One region of the Ornithinibacillus jepli genome, then DNA from elsewhere that is predicted to be linked to it. Evidence: riboswitches for the same ligand, from Rfam matches in the RefSeq annotation. Region 1 holds a riboswitch; the other holds the start of a gene.
What was found. A riboswitch is a leader RNA that binds a small molecule or an ion and turns the genes downstream of it on or off. The one in region 1 is predicted to bind S-adenosylmethionine.
Positions count from the first base shown of each region.

Region 2: another riboswitch for S-adenosylmethionine. It lies ahead of AB1K81_RS16870 (methionine ABC transporter ATP-binding protein); the one in region 1 lies ahead of AB1K81_RS14135 (methionine ABC transporter ATP-binding protein).

Region 1 covers NZ_JBFEGG010000003.1:478,969-485,502, forward strand. The annotation lists gene AB1K81_RS14100 (hypothetical protein) at 1-662, shown strand, start outside; gene AB1K81_RS14105 (phosphotransferase family protein) at 684-1,454, shown strand; gene AB1K81_RS14110 (VanZ family protein) at 1,500-2,042, opposite strand; gene AB1K81_RS14115 (arsenate reductase family protein) at 2,307-2,666, shown strand; gene gcvH (glycine cleavage system protein GcvH) at 2,735-3,118, shown strand; gene AB1K81_RS14125 (toprim domain-containing protein) at 3,236-3,592, shown strand; gene AB1K81_RS14130 (thioredoxin family protein) at 3,612-3,929, shown strand; SAM riboswitch class I at 4,011-4,123, shown strand; gene AB1K81_RS14135 (methionine ABC transporter ATP-binding protein) at 4,227-5,249, shown strand; gene AB1K81_RS14140 (methionine ABC transporter permease) at 5,242-5,910, shown strand; gene AB1K81_RS14145 (MetQ/NlpA family ABC transporter substrate-binding protein) at 5,939-6,534, shown strand, end outside.
Region 2 covers NZ_JBFEGG010000006.1:62,986-69,519, forward strand. The annotation lists gene AB1K81_RS16850 (endospore germination permease) at 1-13, opposite strand, end outside; gene AB1K81_RS16855 (M20 family metallopeptidase) at 377-1,579, opposite strand; gene AB1K81_RS16860 (MetQ/NlpA family ABC transporter substrate-binding protein) at 1,590-2,447, opposite strand; gene AB1K81_RS16865 (methionine ABC transporter permease) at 2,503-3,165, opposite strand; gene AB1K81_RS16870 (methionine ABC transporter ATP-binding protein) at 3,155-4,180, opposite strand; SAM riboswitch class I at 4,292-4,402, opposite strand; gene AB1K81_RS16875 (hypothetical protein) at 4,695-5,198, shown strand; gene AB1K81_RS16880 (DUF4256 domain-containing protein) at 5,268-5,834, opposite strand; gene AB1K81_RS16885 (MFS transporter) at 5,938-6,534, opposite strand, start outside.

The sequences.
Region 1 (6,534 bases):
AGACATTGTATATTATATTTTTTATTATCCTTTTTATTGTAAGTCTTTATCTTTTTAAATATATGTATAAATTTGTAATTAACTATATTATAACGTGGAGAGATTATTCGATTGATATTTTGATGATATTATTTTATCTCATAGTTTTTATACCTTTAACAGCTTTTTTTGCTGAAAAACTTGCTTCATTAGCAGCACGTAAGGGATTAGGAAAGGATAAGAACTTTAAGATTTTTATTGTTTCAGTAATTATTATTCCAATTCTTCTATTCTCTTTTTATAATTATAATGATTATAGAGAAAAGAGCTTAAACGAAGTAATTCGTATTAATACCAACAAAGTGGATTACATAATTATTAACGATAAATTGATGTCAGATAATAAAGAGTATGTAGAAGAATTAAATGAATTCTTAAGCCAGTATCGCGTGGAAAAGATGAAAGATCATGAGTGGAATAGTGATGTTTCAAAGGAAAGAGGCTTTAAACTTACTATTTATTCGAATGATAAACCGTTTATGGCCAATATTTATGAAAATCGCTTAAACTATCTTAATAGTGGAGAGTATTATAAAGTGTTAAATGGACCAATCGATATGGAATGGGTAGAAGAAATGTATGAGAAGCTAGAAAAAATAGAACGTCCTGATAGACCAAAGTAATAGATTGAGTGGTGGGGGAAAATGGATCAGCATTTAAAAATTAGGATAACCGAATTTATAGGGAAAATTAAAAGCATTGAGCTCTTAGCTGAACAAGGATGTACTTCTCAAGTACAGAAAGTAATTTCGGAAAAGAATATTTATATTTTAAAAAGTTCATTTAAAGAAAAGTATAGAGAGTGGTTAAGGAACGAGGCAGCTGTATTGCAAAAGTTATCTTGTCAAACCCATATACTTGTACCAAAATATTACGGATTTATGGAAGAAGCAGCTAGCAGTCACTTAATTATGTCATTCGAACCAGGTACAACATTAACGACTGCATTAAAAGGGGCTGATAATCTAACAGAAAAGAAGGCGTTAGTTAAAAGTTTTGGACAAATGTTGCAGACACTTCACGAAGTGGAACTGATAGATACATTCCAATCTCCTAGTGATTGGTTAGCTGGACAATTGGAGAAAGCAAGAGAATATTTAGAGATGGGGGAGGCTGAAGGAGATGCAGAGCTTTTAGAAAAACTAAAAGTAACGAAACCTCAACCTGTCAAACAGACTATCATTCATGGTGATTGTACAACCGATAATGTACTTGTTGTAGATGGTAAAGTAAAGTTGTTTATCGATGTGGCCGGTATGACTATTGGTGACCCTCGTTATGATGAAGCATTAGCAATCGGCAGATTTATTGATGATGCAGAGCTAATAAACTCCTTTTATGAAGGATATACACGATATAAGGTCTCAAAGGAAGAGTATACATATTTTGATGAAGGGTTATATGAGTTTTTTTAATCTAATAGTAAGCAGAAAAAGCTTGGAACAGATTTCAAGCTTTTTCTAATGTCTATTATGTGGAAATAGTTTTTTTATTACTAATCCAATCAAATAACCAATTAGCACACCTATAGTATTCAACATAAGATCATCTACATCAAAACTTCTAGCAATGACCTCATTGATTGACAAGATTAATTGCATCACTTCAATAAATAGAGTACTACCAAATCCGATTAGTATCATGGTGAAAAAGGATACCCGTTCCATTAAAATCAATGCAAAAATCCCTATGGGAACAAAAACCACGACATTGCCAAACAAGTTAATTATTTGTAGCAATGTATCACCTTGAAAATTTATGTACAAATTAATTGTTTTAAATGGAACTAGATTAATAGAAACATTGTTAGTTAATATTGGAGTAGATGGGTATAGTGTTAAATATAGGATTGTCTCTACATAGGCGATTAATAATATTATCGTTATCTCCCGTATGTATTGATCTTTAATAAAATGACGTTTACGATAAATTAACCGTAGAGGCACGTAAATCATTAAAGTAATAGCTATCAGCAAAATGGGAATATCGTTTATATATTTCATTAGCTCTCCTTAAAAAATTCATTCATTAAGAATAGTATAGCAGTAATTTTACTCATTTTAATAGATAACCCGAACAATCTTATTATTCACGCGAAGTTTTCACAATTTGACACAAAGTTCCATGGTTTTTACCTGAAGTTTTCACAAATTGACCCGAAGTTATCAAAGTTTTAAATAGAGGTAGCTCTTCTTCTATCAAATCCATTACCCTTATATTTCCTATTAATTCATGATAAAATATACGTAGAAAAAGGAGGGGTAATGATGGCATTAACTTTTTATTGGTATCCAAACTGTGGAACTTGTAAAAATGCGAAGAAATGGTTTGATGAGCATAACGTTGAGTATGAAAGCATACATATTGTGGAAGAAACGCCTTCCAAGGAAGAGCTATTAAAACTTATTGAAAAAAGCGAACTTCCTGCTAAAAAATTCTTTAATACAAGCGGTAAAAAGTATCGCGAATTAAATATAAAAGACAAAATAAAAAATGCTACCACGGAAGAAATGGCAGAGATTTTAGCTACTGATGGTATGTTAATTAAACGACCAATTGCAACAGATGGCAAGAGAGTCACCGTTGGTTTTAAAGAAGATGAGTTCCAAACTATTTGGGTGGATTAATAAATACTAGCGTAAAAGTATGTTAGGTTGTATAGTTAATGTACAACCAATTATTCGGAGGGATTGTAATGAGCTTACCAAACGACTTATTATATTCAAAAGAACATGAATGGGTAAAAAAGGAAGGTAACACAGTACGTGTTGGTATAACTGATTTTGCTCAAGATGAATTAGGAGATATTGTATTCGTTGAGCTGCCAGAGGTTGGAGATGAAATTAAAGTTGATGAACCATTTGGTAGTGTAGAGTCTGTCAAAACAGTATCTGAGTTATATGCGCCAATTAGTGGGAAAATTGTCGAAGTGAATACAGAATTAGAAGACAGCCCTGAGCTAGTAAACGAATCTCCATACGAAGGTGCGTGGATGATTATTATCGAACCTAGTGATGAGTCTGAACTTGATAATCTATTATCTCCAGAAGCATATAAAGAATTAATTGAGCAAGACTAATTTCATATAAATCAAATACTGACTTTTTTCCTTTATGGAAAAGAGTCAGTTTCACTTTCAAAGATATCAAGCTCCTGCTATTCTTTCTAGCTTTTTATAATGTGAGGGGGATCTATCATGATTTCACAACAATCTGAACGTGTTATCATTGTTGAAGGTTTAACTGACAAAAGGCAACTCGAGAAAGTTATTGATGATCAAATTACGATTATTTGTACGAATGGAACGTTTGATATAGAAAGATTTGATGAAATGTTAGAAACTTATCAATTGGATGAGAAAGATGTTTATATCTTTGTTGATGAAGATCAATCCGGAATGAAGCTGCGTAAACGGTTATCGTTAGAGCTACCACATGCAGAGCATATTTACGTAAGTAGTGAGTACCGAGAAGTAGCAGCGACACCAGAACGAATTTTGGCAATGCTTTTACTTGGTAAGCATATTGCGGTTCATCCTCATTATTTAGTATAGCTTACAAGTAGGTGATGATTTGAGAAAGATTTCTCACGAAATACTCGAAGAACACGAATTTTTACTTTACATTTATACTCCATTTTGTGGTACATGTCATGTAGCGAGAACAATGCTAGATAAAATAGAATCGGTACATAATGAGACTATTTTCTATGAAATGAATGCTTCTCTTTTTCCTGATTTTATGCAAGAAAATAAAATAGAGAGTGTTCCCTGTCTGGTTATAAAAAAGGAAAATGAATTGAAAGAAAAAATATACGCATTCAAGTCAATTGCGAATATTTATAGCTATCTTTTAAAATATGAACCTGGGTTATTTTACGATAAAAAATAAAAAAATATAGTTTTTTATGTTGACACATTTCTGTACTGGTGATATAGTAATTTCTATCGGAAAAATGAATGATAAATTTATCTCTTATCCAGAGCGGTGGAGGGAAAGGCCCTACGAAACCGCGGCAACCTTCAAACTTCGTGTTTGAAAAAGGTGCCAAGTCCTACAAAGCATCATGCTTTGAAAGATGAGAGAACGTTAGGATTTAATATTGCTTAATATTACGTCTTTCTGTTCTCTTGCAGAAAGGCGTTTTTTATTTGTTTTTGCACATTATAAAAAGAGGAGGGATATTGCATGATATCAATAAAGGATTTAACAAAAATATTTCGCTTCGATCAGAAAGAAATAACAGCAGTAGATAAATTAAACTTAACAATTGAAGATGGAGAAATATTTGGTGTTATAGGATATAGTGGTGCGGGAAAAAGTACATTCATACGTTTATTGAATCGATTAGAAGAGCCTACTTCAGGAAAGGTCGCGATACAGAATAAAGATATTACTGCGATGAATAAGAAGGAGCTTCGAATAGCAAGACAGGATATTGGGATGATATTCCAACATTTTAACTTGCTTTGGTCTCGAACAGTCAGTGAAAATATCGCATTTCCTCTTGAAATTGCAGGGGTACCTGCTAATGAAAGAGAAGTACGAGTTAAAGAACTGATCGAACTAGTTGGTTTAAATGGAAGGGAAAGTGCCTATCCGGCTCAACTAAGTGGTGGTCAGAAACAAAGAGTAGGAATTGCTAGAGCTCTTGCTAACAATCCGAAAGTGTTACTATGTGATGAGGCTACGTCTGCTTTGGATCCAGAAACAACCGATTCCATATTGGATTTACTAGTTGATATCAACGAACGTTTAAAATTAACAATTATTTTAATTACACATGAAATGCATGTAATTAAAAAAATCTGTAATCGAGTTGCTGTTATGGAAAATGGGAAAATTGTGGAACAAGGTGATGTAATAGATGTTTTCTTAAAACCAAAACAACCTGTTACAAAGAAATTTGTAGAGCAGGTTATGGGGGACCCGGATGGTGATTTTGATCAGCTCTTAAAGGTTTATCCAGGTGGAGAAGTGGTCAAGTTACACTTCGTCGGGGAGTCCGCTAACCAAGCATTAATTAGCAAATTATCAAAGGCGTTTGACGTTGAAGTGAATATCCTTCAAGGGAAAATAACACAAACGAAGCTTGGTGCATATGGAACAATCGTCGTCCAACTTATTGGAAGCGAAAATGAGATTAAAAGTACCCTTCAATATATTGCCGAAAAAACCTCGGTAGAAGCGGAGGTTTTAACAAATGCTTAATGAATTATTTCCTAATGTTGTGATAGAAGATTTACTTGTAGCAACGGGAGAGACTTTTTATATGACACTACTTGCGTTAGTAGGAACAGTCATTATTGGAGTATTGCTAGGACTTTTACTTTACTTAACATCTAATGGTGGTCTTTGGGAAAATAAAATATTGAACTTTATCGTAGCAACTATCGTGAATGTTTTTCGTGCGATTCCTTTCATTATATTAATTCTACTTTTAATTCCTTTTACGAATTTCTTGATAGGAACGATAAGAGGTCCAAACGCTGCACTACCTGCATTAATAGTTGGTTCTGCGCCATTTTATGCAAGATTAGTTGAAATAGGTTTACGTGAAGTAAACAAAGGAGTAGTAGAGGCTGCCGAATCCATGGGTGCCAAAACGAAAACGATTATTTTTAAAGTGTTACTTCCAGAATCCATGCCTGCATTAGTTTCTGGCATAACCGTAACAGCCATTGCATTAATTGGGTATACAGCAGTTGCTGGTGTTATTGGAGCAGGCGGTCTAGGAGATTTTGCTTACTACCACGGATTTGTACGACGAGACTTTGATGTCGTGTTTGTATGTACGGTATTAATTATTATTATTGTGTTCATATTCCAATTCATTGGTGATTTTATTACTAATAAATTGGATAAAAGATAAAAATAAAAAACAAAAGGGAGATTACAAAATGAAGAAATTATTATTTGTTTTATCTATTTTACTTATTGCGTTATTAGCTGCTTGTGGAAATGATGAGGATGTTATTAAAATTGGTGCGACAAGTACACCGCATGCCGAAGTGCTAGAAAAAGCTAAGCCAATATTGGAAGAAGAAGGTATAAAAATAGAAATTGAAGAGTATTCCGATTATAACCTATTGAATGTTGATTTAAATGAAGGAACTATTGATGCTAACTATTTTCAACATATTCCGTTTTTTGAAAATGATATAAATGACCCAGAAAAAGGATATGATCTTGTTAATTTAGGTGGTATTCATATCGAGCCAATGGGAGTGTACTCAAAAAATATTGCAAGTTTAGATGAAATTCCAGAAGGAACTGAGGTTATTATTAGCCGAAATGATCCAGACCATTATCGCATTCTTCAATTATTTGAAGCACAAGGATTAATTAAAATTTCAGATGATGTTGACACAGCTCATCCTAGCCAAGATGATATTATTGAAAACCCATTAAATCTACAGTTCTTATTTGGAGAAGTGAACGCAGAATTTTTAATTGAAGCGTATAATAATGAGCAAGATGCATTAGTAGCGATTAA
Region 2 (6,534 bases), on a different contig from region 1:
TAATCTTTGCCATAGTGTACCCCCGAAATCCAATCATTCGCCTACTTCGTTTTTAGTATCAATTAATTCAATCGTTTTATACTCCATGTAGACGAAATCCTATACCTCTTTTCCTAAAGATAGAAATCTAGGGTTGAAAATTATTATGCTACTAAACGAACAAAAGCTCTATCCTCTACCACCACCCAAGTGAGGGCTAATCCTTTGGGATATCTTTCTCTTCTATCATCGTGCCATTCAGTATGGACAATGCAGTCGACTTTTTCACCAACCTATTCCACATATTCCTATCCACCATATTGGGAGAACAACTCCTAACTTATACGTCAAAAAAGGGCATCCATAGAAGGATACCCTATTTTTTGTTTAATCATGTTCAATTTTTCTTTGTCTTAGCTTCTTCAAAAGCTTCCTTCGCTCGTTTTAATAAATTACTGTCCGTTAACAGTCGGTATCCAGTGTTCGCAAGCACTTTTGCCCCTTTAATAAGAGCCGCGTCACCTTCTTTTGATTTAGCTGCTTCTCTAAATTCATTTGTATGTCCTATCAAATCATCCGGACCTATTTTAATGTGAGGATGAGCAGTTGGTACTTCGTAACTTATGTTTCCGGCATCGGTTGAGCCTTTCCCTTTTCCTTTTTCAGTCCAGACCACCTCTCCTACTGCTTCCAACTCTTCTTTTAATACATTATCCAAAACAGAGTTCAATACGAAGTCTTTAACTTCATTTTGGAATCGTTCAACTTTAACAGTTGCACCAGTTGCAAGCCCCGCACCTTCTGCTATAGCACGTACCTTATTAGATACTTCCTCTGTTTTACTCCATGATTCAGCACGAATATAGAATCTAGCAGATGCATATTCCGGTATAATATTTGGTGCATCTCCCCCGTGGGTAATAATTCCATGAATTCGCACATCAGTCGGAAGCTGCTGGCGTAATGCGTTAATTCCATTAAACAGTAGAATAACAGCGTCTAGAGCATTAATTCCTTTTTCCGGTGAACCAGATGCATGGGCAGATTTCCCGTAAAAGTGAAAATCAAGTGGATCAACAGCTAATGAATCGCCTGTGAGGGATGTTTTCCCTGATGGATGGATCATTAACGCAGCATCAATCCCGTTAAGATAACCATGCTTAACAAAGCTACCCTTTGCACTACCATTTGGCCCGCCCTCTTCTGCAGGTGTTCCTAGTACAACCACTTTTCCGCCTGTTTCAGCTAGCGTTTCAGCAAGCGCTATACCTGCAGCTACACTAGTCGTACCGATAATGTTATGACCACAAGCATGGCCTAAGCCTGGCAGTGCATCATACTCCGCAAGAAAGGCAATTGCTGGACCCGGTTTCCCACTATCCTTCACAGCGTAGAAAGATGTCTCATGTCCAGCAATAGCTGTTTCTACCTTAAATCCAGCATTAGTCAAAATCTCTACATGTTTTTTACTTGCAAAAAACTCCTGATTGCCTATTTCTGGATTCGCATGAATCGCCTGACTCGTTTCAATATACAGCTCTTTGTTTGACTCAATGGATTTTTGAATTAATTCCACACCCGCTAACGTTTTACTCAACATACTCTCCTCCTTATAGTCCTCCAAATTGTTCTAGCAACTCATCCTTCGATAAATCAACCACAATAGAACCACCATTTGTATCTGCTTCTACCGCTTTTACTACATCCTCTTCATGATATAGTTCCACAATCTTCTGATAAACTTCATTATCTTGATCTCTAGAACGTGCAGCGAAGATGTTCACATAAGGTATTGCATTCGGGTCATTCGCATCTTCTAAGTAAATCGGATCTTTCACAGGGTCAAACCCCGCTTGACCAGCAACACCATTATTAATAACAGATGCCGCTACATCAGGTAATACACGTGGTGTTTGTTGTGCAACGATTGGTAGGATTTCTAAGTTTTTTGGATTATCCACTATTTTACTTGGGTCACCAAATAGGCCAAAGTCGTCCGCTAACGTAATTAAACCTGCTGATTCCAATAATTTCAGTGCACGTGCTTGGTTAGAAGGATCATCCGGAATCGCAATCTTGTCACCTTCTTTAATTTCATTAACATCACTCAACTTCTCTGAATATAATCCCATTGGCGCAATGACAGTAGCCCCGATTGGTACTAAATCAAGATTGTTCTCTTCATTAAATTGAGCTAGAAACGCGATATGCTGGAACGAATTGATATCGATATCTCCGTTTGCTAACGCTTGGTTCGGTAAAGTATAGTCAGAGAACTCCACTAGTTCAATTTCAATACCTTCTGCTTTTGCCTTCTCTTTTAAAATCGGCCAAACTTCACCATCTGTACCAGTTACACCAATCTTAACTACCACATCATCCCCACTGTCTGAAGTGGTATCACTTCCACAGGCTACCAATGTACTTACCGCAATTAACACAACTAAAATACTAAACCATTTCTTCATCATTCTATCTCCTCTTTTTGTAGTTAAATAATGTAATAGTCTTATAACGTGTTGCTTATCGCCTCATAATCTTTCTCGATAGCGTATTCCCAATCCACTGTGCAAACTGTACTAGAAGAATAAGTATAATGACAGTAACGAGCATGACACTTCCATCAAATCGTTGGTATCCATATGTCATCGCTACGTGACCTAAGCCGCCACCACCAACTGTACCTGCCATTGCGGAGAAGTCGATTAAGCTAACTGTCACAAAAGTCAAACCTAGAATAAGTGGCCCAAGTGCCTCTGGAATTAACACAGTGAATATTATTCGTAATGGACTTGCCCCCATTGCCTTTGCCGCTTCAATCACTCCAGAATCAATGCTAACTAAGTTGTTCTCTACTACTCTCGCTATCCCAAATGCTGAAGCAATCGTCATTGGAAATATAGCTGCCCACGTTCCAATAGTTGTCCCGACTACTGCTCTTGTTAATGGACTAATTGCTACTAGGAAAATGATAAACGGGATTGGACGAATAATATTAATCAAGACATTCAGTAGATTAAATACAATTTTATTTTCTAGAATATTTCCTGTTCTCGTCACAAATAATAGTAAACCTATTATTATACCAAGAATTGATCCTAGAATCAAGGTCATGACAACCATTAAAATTGTCTCACCAGTGGATTCCACTATCCGTGGCCAAAACGTACTCCAATCAACCTTCATTAACCTTCACCTCCTCTACAATGACATCTCTCGTTAACTCGGAAAGAACCGAAGAAATATTTTCCTCTTCCCCTTCAAACGATACAAGCAGATTTCCATATAATTTCTCCTGAAGCTCTCGAACAGACCCATACACGATATTGACATCTACCCCAAATTTCCTTGTCACACGAGAGAGGACGGGATCACTAGCAATTTCACCTTTAAAGATAACGCGATATAAATGTTTTCCACCCTTGTTCTTCCATTCTTCCAACAAGGTAGCCGACGGTCTATCCTGCTGAACGGATTGGATAAATCGTTGTGTAGTCAGATGCTGCGGATTCGTAAATACATTAAATACAGAGTCCGTTTCAATCACTTCTCCATTCTCCATTACCGCTACCTTGTCACAAATCTCTTGTATAACATGCATTTCATGTGTAATTAGTAATATCGTAATTCCCAGTTCTTTATTTACCTTTTTAAGAAGGCGAAGGATTTCACTTGTTGTATCCGGGTCTAGCGCCGATGTTGCCTCGTCACAGATTAAGATATTAGGTGAAGTAGCAAGCGCTCTTGCAATCCCCACCCGCTGCTTTTGACCACCTGATAATTGTTCAGGGTAATCCTTTGCCTTATCAGTAAGACCTACAAAGCTAAGTAGCTCATTGACTCTTGTATCGATATCCTTTTTAGACCAACCTGCAAGTTTCAATGGATATGCTACATTCCCCGCAACGGTTCTAGAAGCAAATAAATTAAAATTTTGAAAAATCATCCCGATTCCACTTCTTAGCTTTCTCACTTCTTTTTGGGAAAGTGTTCCGATATTTACACCGTTCACTTCAATTTCACCAGTCGTAGGAGTTTCCAATAGGTTTACCAGACGTAATAAAGTACTTTTTCCAGCTCCACTAAAACCAATAATTCCAAATATCTCGCCTTTTTGAATGGAAAGCGAAACATCTTTAACGGCATTTACTTCTCGATTGCCAATTTTAAACGTTTTTGATATATTCCGAAATTCAATCATATACTTGACTCACTCCTGTCTTGAAATTTATGTAAAAAGGAAAAAGACCTTCCTTTTTTCTTATCCAAAAGAAAAAAGGAAGGTCTCAAAATATAAATTGAAACGACTTCCTTCTCATCTTTCAAATGTGAAACATTTGCAGGAATTGGCACAGTGTTAATTTACATTAACCCGCTGCCGAGACGTCATAGGGCCTGATCCCTCGGTCTCTCTGGATAAGAAGAAAATTCTTAATTTATGTAGTTGTAAGTTTATGATACATACTATAGTGCCTATTTAAACATATGTCAATCATTTTTTTAAAATTACTTTTTTGTACGTTTTTACATTCCTTCATAGCTAAAGGGTTATTTTGCTCACAAATCCCACAATATTACAAGTCTAGAAATCATGTAAAATTACATGCTAAAATAATGAAATCAGTGTGTAGAGATATTGGTCCAATACTTGACCAAAAATATATGTCGCAAGATACGTCTACCATCTGAAATTTTAATTTCGGAGGGTAAAAAATATGTATAAGGAAGATAGATTACCTCAAAGTCCAAAGGAAGGCATTATATTTTTATTAATTATTTCCATCATTTCCGTTAACACGATTGCACCCATTATCATAGGTATGGAACTCGGATTTAGTAAGGAAAATTATTTGGAGACTCTAAAAATTATTCCAATCATGTGGATTATTGTTGTCTTATTGGTGAAATTCGTTGCTGGTCCGTTAGTAGGTCAACTAATGCCAAAATTCGTAGGAAAAACCGATGGATTTAATGCGAGAGTATTATTAACGATTTTATTGAATGTGACTGTATTATCATTACTTCTAACTATTATCGGAAACTGGGTTGGTACAAAAGAAATAAGTCTTTTGCCTTTTCAAAACTTCTTTCCAAGTTGGTTTAGAAACTTTGGTGTAGCATTTTGGATTGAGTTAGTAATCGCTCAACCTATAGCAAGACTTGCAATGAAGAAAATCCATGCTTCCCAGAGACGTAAAGCTACGTTAGTAAATCAGTAATGTACTATTAGCAAGGGGAGAAATCCAAATGGATTCCGCCCCTTCATTTTAATCACGCCTATAAACTACTTAAACCCTAAGTGAGCCTCGGAATCCCCTGGAACCATAGTAAGAATCCGCACCATTATGATAGACAAAAACATGACCAAAACGATAATCACAAAACAACGCCCCACCAAGCGCTCGAATGTCAGACGGTGTTTTCACCCAGGTCGACGTTTTCTTATCAAACGTCTCCAGTTTCTGTAATTCTCGATATTCTTCCTCTGTTAAAATTTCAATTCCCATATCAGCCGCCATATCGATAGCACTATTTTCTGGCTTATGCTTTTTCCTTGCTTCTAGAGCCGCTCGATCGTAACAGAGACTTCTTCGCCCCTTAGGACTTTCCGGAGAACAATCATAAAAGATGTATTCATCCTTTTCTTCATCATACCCGACCACATCTGGCTCACCGCCAGTTCTTTCCATTTCATGGAGTGACCATAGCTTTTCTGGATTTGCCTCTAGCTTTGCTTGAACATGAGCCCAATCAAGCCCCTCGTGACGATGCTTATGTTTTATAAATCTAGCTTCTAATACTTTGATTAATCCTTCTCGTTGTTCAGATGACAATTCTTTACTTCCACTTGTCATAATATTTTCCTCCTTTTATCAGGCTATCTTTCCCGCTAATAACTCCTCGTTTAACCCATTGTAATCGCTAGAACGAGGTTGGTAAAATGTGTATTTCTCTCGTTCATGATGCCGCTTCATAATATTTGCGCTTAGTCGGTGCTAAACTTATACATAATAATGCTATGGTTAGTATCAACATAAAAATGGCTCCCAAGGCTACTAGTAACTTAATTGATAATACTTGTGCTCCTATAGCAAATAGAGAAGTAAGAACAATGACTAACAATGCCTCCAGAAACCCGTATATACTGCTAATTCGGGCAATAACCTCAACCGGAATGTTGTTTTGGTAAAAAGTATAAAAGCCCGTATTGGCAAAGGCAAGAGAAAATGCTAATACAAAAAAGCCTACCGTAGCCATGGTGAAATTACTAGAGAAAGCAAAAATCATATACCCTACTGATACCATTACCGAACCAGAACCAATAAGGAAGTGAACTGCTAATCCTTTCGTGAATATCACATTGAACAATGACCCTATTAAAATACCCGCCCCAGCAATACTTACAAGAAATCCATACTCACTATCTGACAGCGAAATAACTTCTTTAGAAAATGCAACCTCCAACGAGTCCACCGCTGACTGAAGGACAACGAATGTACTAAATAAAAAGTAAACCGACATCACATACAAATTGCGACCACTAAACCGTAACAC